2 regions of the Proteus mirabilis HI4320 genome follow, and region 2 is predicted to be linked to the other one. Evidence: predicted binding sites of a transcription regulator. Region 2 holds the regulator's gene; the other holds the start of a gene.
The links. Region 2 encodes Fur, which represses iron uptake genes when iron is present. Its sites were predicted from a motif close to ATAATAATGAGAACNACTATCAA; they were not measured.

Region 1 (3,219 bases), 480 kb from region 2:
ATTACGCAAAAACTGTAAGCACACAACAAAAGGCCATAAACCACCAAACCAATACGCTCCACTAATAAGATGGATACTCTGATTTAGTTTATAAATTACGGCTTCACTACCTGTAAACATGGCACTATGGCCAATAAAAGCATGCAGCACAAGCATCAATGTTGAGATAAGTAACAGACTAATATTTCTAATGCTACGTTGATGAATAAAGAGAGCGATTAATGCGAGAGAGGATAAAACTAATTGCCATTGCCAAATTTGGCCAAAAGAGGTTCCCAATACAGCTTGCCATATCGTTAGCGACCAAGCATCTTGCCAGCCATCTCCCATAATGCCTGATTGCACTATCATCCATAAATAAGTGGAAACAAATACAGTGATAGTGCTAATCGCCAATGCTGGGCGTAAGCGTACTTGAATAAGAGGAACAAACTTTTCTTTAGCGAGAATGGCAGCCGAACAGCTCAGTCCGAACATGAACATGACTGCCACAAAATGAAAAATTCGGCATAAAATATAAACGTCTTCAGGAGTCATTATTTTACACTAAATTGATAAGAACCTTTTGTTTTGTGCCCATCGACAGAAACAACACTCCAATCTACAGAGTAGTTCCCTTCTGCTAATTCACCTTCTAATGGCAATAACAATTTTGTATTGTTAACGGGATCAAGACTTAATTTACCGACAGTAATTTCTTTACCCTCTTTATCAGTGACTTTTACTTTACTAAAGGCCAACTCAATCCCTTCAGAGAAATCGAGTGTAATCACTTTTGGTGCTTGCGCTTGTTCAATAGCCGCACCCTCTGCAGGTAATTGTGATTTTAGATGTGCGTGTGCTAAGGCTTGTTGGCATGACATGCCTAAAAATAAAACAGCGATGGCGGATAATTTGCCCCATGATGTCTTAAGTGTGTTTAATGACATAATAACCTCTTAAATTACAGGTGATTTTTCTATTTATGATAAAGAAGATTTTATAGCAAATTGACTTTAATATCTGCGCTTCTTTATCGTTGAAATAAAAGGTTGTGAACTAGCACTCAAAATATAACTTATTTAGCGCCATTTTTGTTTCAAATATCACCCTTTTTACACTTAACAAAAATATAATACTTTAATTGACACACTACACAGTTCAATACATAACCAAATAATCTAAAAGCCAAACTAAAATAGGCTATAAATCGACGACTCAAACTAGAGAATAGAAAGAACAGAAAATAGACAAAATAATAATCAGCAAAGCTTAAGAAATGATTAAATTAAAGGAGTAGAAAAATAAAAAATCGATTACGTCTATATAAAATAGTTATATGGATATGCAATATTGCACTAACTGGGTCGATAAAAAAAGCTCTACTGTGCGATTACAGTAGAGCTTATTATGTTAATCTGAGCAATGCTTATATGCACTTAGCCAACCAGGTTAAAACAGCAGTATAGTTATTCTTATTATTTAAATATGCGCGGATGTAGAAAGAGCACTTAAGTCTTTATCTAACAAGAACAATGCCTTACCACCATCACCGACCATAGCAAGTTTATCCAGAATAGATTTAAATAACTTCTCTTCTTCATGTTGTTCAGCAACATACCATTGTAAGAAGTTAAATGTTGAGTAATCTTGTGTTGTCATTGCTAAGTGAGCTAGTTTATTAATTTCAGCTGTAATAAACTTCTCGTGCTCATAAGTTTTAGTAAATAAATCAGATAAAGATAAAAATTCAGCAGGTGGTGCTTCAATAGTCCCTAACAAAGGCATAGCACCTGTATCACTTAAATAATCAAATAAGCGTTGCATATGCTCCATTTCTTCACGGGAATGTGCTTTTAAAAATTTGGCAGCGCCATCAAATCCTTTATCATCGCACCAAGCGCTCATCTGCAGGTAAAGGTTAGCTGAATAAAACTCAAGATTCAGCTGTTCATTGAGTTTATTGATCATATCTTGATGTAACATATTTTACTTCCTAACCATGAAAATTAACATTATGGATATTATGCACAGCTAAAAATAAAAATATAGTAAATTTAAATATACTTTTTATATATTTTATACTTTTAGAGAGAATAAAAATAAAAACCAATCTCATTTATGGTGACTTAAAAACAAATAATAATTAATGGAATTGATTATCATTAACCATTATGGCCAAAATAAATATTAATTACACACAACATGTTGTATATAAAGGATATTTTCAGTTATACTCATTTCTTCAAAAATAAATTTTATTAAAACTAAATAAATTCATTTTTTATAATCTTCTATTAAATTTAGTAACGCTCTAAAACTGCACACTCTAATTCATATTAAATATAATTTATCATATGGAATATCGATATTTACTAAAAACATCAAGATATTTTCCTTTATTTATTATCTTTTTTATTACGTTTTCTACTATCAATAGCAATCTTATGATAGATCAACCTTTTTACATAAAATAAATATGAATATCTCAAAAAATGAAAATATTTCTATTTTTTTATACCGTTTTTTATTTGCACTGATAATATTAAGAGGTGACTGATTTTTGGTGTATATAATAACAACCCACTAAAGCCCCCAACATATAAAAGGTTAATGAGGAGCCACTATGACAAAAACTGTATTAGTTCCCATCGATTTTACTGAGCTTGGTTTATTGGATAAAGTTGTCACTCATCTCAAAGCATTAGCGATGGCCGATAAACTAAATATCCACTTTTTATCTGTTATTCCTAGCTATGAGTCCTTTGTCGGATTTGCTTTTGGCAGCCAAGACCGTCTTGCCAATGATAAGCAACGTATTGAAATTGCATTATCTACGTTAAATGATAGTTTATCTCATATTGAAATTCCCAATAGCACATCCCAATCTTATATTTCCGTAGGTAACCCACGCGACCGTATTTTAGAGACCGCAAAAAAAATCCAAGCTGATCTGATTGTGATAGGCTCACGCAACCCTGGAATGAAAACCTACTTACTAGGCTCGACAGCTTCTTCTGTTGTTAGCTATGCAGAATCTTCTGTTTTAGTTGTTCGATAACTCAACGCCAAGATTTTTCCTATCAGAAGTCAGGTTACGCCAATAACCTGATTTCTTATTTTTTATCTAAATAATCGCTTTAGAATAAAATTTTATTGTCTCAAAATCTTATTCTTCCTATAAAAAAGAAATAAACATTTTAACAATAAGAATTTTATGAAAATAAACTAATATCGCGT
Region 2 (3,219 bases):
GGTTTTGGTAATATCTTCCAAGATGAAAAAGACGTTAAATTCAATGTGATCATGCCATTTACGATTTTCTAAATAACAATAAGGATAAAGTGTATTTATTACGCTTTATCCTTAATAAAAAATCTAATTAACATTATGATAAAAAAGAAAAAACAATAAAAAATATGATAAATAAAAAAGAGTAATGTATTCATGTTTTTTAATATCCTTTTTTTTAGTCTTTTTCATTCTTGTGCATTTTTTCATTTTATGGCAGATTTCTTGCAACTTATTTTACCTTTCTTTATTTATATTTATTAATCTGCATTTAATACAATTGAATAATACAGGTTTTCAGGAAGAAGCATGTTAAAACGATTGGATGATTTCTTATTAGAGCCACCATTAAAGCCTTTCAGAGGTATAAATCGATTTATTGTTGAGTTTCTTTTTTTCGGTGTAAAAGAGGCACGTTCTTGCTTATTCGCTGGTTTTTTCTTCTTTATTTTATTTGCGACGCCTAGTAAAGGAGTGCTAGGTATACCGCGTTATGATGTTTTGCTTATTCTCGCTATTGTTTTCCAATTATGGATGGTATGGGGAAAACTTGAAACATGGGATGAATTAAAAGCAATTTGTTTTTTTCATGTTGTAGGTTTTGTCATGGAGCTATTTAAAACATCAGCAGCGATTGGCTCATGGAAATATCCTGATTTTGCTTACACAAAATTGTGGGAAGTGCCTTTATTTACAGGGTTTATGTATTCTGCTGTCGGGAGTTATTTAATTCAAGCATGGCGTTTTTTAAAAGTTCGAATAGAACATTATCCTCCTTATTGGATGGCAACTTTGGTTGCTCTCGCTATTTATATTAATTTCTTTTCTCATCATTTTATTGGTGATTATCGTTGGTATTTAACGGCATTTATTTTAGGTCTTTATGCCCGTAGTGTGGTCTATTTTACGCCTTATGATACAGAGAGACGGATGCCTCTGTTACTGGCTTTTGTTCTGATAGGTTTTTTTATTTGGCTTGCTGAGAATTTCGGTACGTTCTTTGGTGTATGGCAATATCCAAATCAAATTGGTGCGTGGTCTGTTGTGCATGCTGGGAAGTGGGGATCTTGGTCACTATTGGTCATTGTTACATTTACTATCGTAGTACACCTAAAACATATTAAGCATAGTATTAGTGTGGTTAAGTAGCGTTACCAATAAAAAAGGAACTGCGGGCAGTTCCTTTTTTTACTGAGATATTATCCAGAATGATTACTTCTCATCATGTGCGTGGCTATCTTCTTTACAATTACCTGCGGCGCAGTGACCATATAAATACAGGCTATGATTGGAAAGTTTGATGCCATGGCGTTCAGCGATATTTCTTTGACGAACTTCGATAGCATCGTCAGTAAACTCGATAACTTTACCACAATCAAGGCAAATTAAGTGATCATGGTGATGTTGTTGAGTTAATTCAAATACTGATTTACCACCTTCAAAATTATGTCGGGTAACAATACCAGCATCATCAAATTGGTTTAAGACGCGATAGACTGTTGCCAGACCAATCTCTTCGCCGATATCGATCAGTTTTTTATAGAGATCTTCAGCACTGACATGATGGCACTCAGGATCCTGGAGCACTTCCAAGATCTTTAAGCGAGGAAGTGTAACTTTTAACCCAGCATTTTTTAACGCTTTATTATTGTCGGTCATGCGGATTTAATCCTGTTGCTAATGGTGAATTTAATATGTGCTCACAAAATACTGTATATATTCATTAATACATAGGGTATTTAATAACCTTAATGATTATAGGCATGATATTAAAAAATAAACACCCCACCTATCACACTATCTTAGCACACCATTGAATAATTATCATTCTCAATATTAAGAATTTATATTATCCCAGAATTTCGTCAAGGCTCATCTCTTCTTTGATCTGAGCAACCCAAGCGTCAACACGCTCTTCAGTTAATTCTGGTTGGCGATCTTCATCAATCGCAAGGCCGATAAAGTGATTATCATCAGCAAGACCTTTAGATGCTTCAAAATGATAACCTTCAGTAGGCCAATGACCCACAATGACTGCGCCACGAGGTTCAATGATATCACGAATAGTTCCCATTGCGTCACAGAAGTATTCTGCATAGTCTTCTTGGTCACCACAACCAAATAGAGCAACAAGTTTACCGTTGAAATCAATATCTTCTAATGTTGGGAAAAAGTCATCCCAATCGCATTGTGCTTCACCATAATACCAGGTAGGAATACCTAGTAATAGAATATCAAATGCTTCGATGTCTTCTTGACTGGATTTTGCGATATCATGAACTTCGGCATTATCCGCGCCTAATCTTTCTTGAAGCATTTTGGCAATATTTTCAGTGTTGCCGGTATCACTGCCGAAGAATATTCCTATGATTGCCATAAAGTGAGATAACCTCTTTTATTCTCTTTGTCTGTATTTTTGAACAATTACCAGTAAAAGATAAACATCATGTTTTCATCATTGAAAACTAAAGCACTATTTTGACGAAAAGAGCAGGGTAATTCTGTCGAATTTGTGTGATTTTCCTGCTGATTTTTTTAGCTTTGATGTTTTTTTAACGCATAAGTTTGTGCGAGTTGTTCTAGTAATATTTCTTCAATAAGCTCACTACGACTGACATTTTTTGCGCTCGCAAGCTCATTAAGCGCATTGACAGCATCCTCATTTAATTTCAACTCAACCCGACGTAATCCATTGACGCGATCGCGTCGTAATTGGTTTCGTTTATTAATTCTAAGCTGTTCATCCCGAGAAAGCGGGTTTGTTTTAGGTCGCCCAGGTCTGCGTTCATTTGCGAACAAATCCAGTGTGGTGCGATCAGTTTGTTCTTTTGCCATAAATTTTGCTGTGAAAGGGCGTATACCAATGACTCAATATGAAGCGCCCAATAATACCCCACATATCGGCGTATCGCTACTGCTTCCTGTGTTTAACCTATTGTCATTTGGTCTTTTTATCAACAATGACAGATTTAAGAGCAATAATTGTACGCTATAAAATAGTATTGCTGGTGATTTATAACCAACAAAGGAACATTATACTGTTTTGGCTAAGAAGCGACGAATGGCCTTAATTACTGTTTCTGGTTTTTCAGAATGCACCCAATGTCCTGTATTGGCGACAACAAAGGCGGTTGCTTGTGGAAATTGGCGAGCAATATTATTGCGATATTCATCTAAAATATA

Region 1: ftnA (non-heme ferritin) is a predicted target of Fur. The motif match lies at 2,076-2,098, and genes of this name have one in related genera.

The regions. Positions count from the first base shown of each region.
Region 1 covers NC_010554.1:1,068,710-1,071,928, reverse strand. The annotation lists gene copD (copper homeostasis membrane protein CopD) at 1-537, opposite strand, end outside; gene copC (copper homeostasis periplasmic binding protein CopC) at 537-929, opposite strand; gene ftnA (non-heme ferritin) at 1,462-1,965, opposite strand; gene PMI_RS04885 (universal stress protein) at 2,606-3,040, shown strand.
Region 2 covers NC_010554.1:584,544-587,762, forward strand. The annotation lists gene chiP (chitoporin ChiP) at 1-72, shown strand, start outside; gene PMI_RS02670 (DUF817 domain-containing protein) at 346-1,185, shown strand; gene fur (ferric iron uptake transcriptional regulator) at 1,249-1,695, opposite strand; gene fldA (flavodoxin FldA) at 1,886-2,413, opposite strand; gene ybfE (LexA regulated protein) at 2,572-2,871, opposite strand; gene ybfF (esterase) at 3,070-3,219, opposite strand, start outside.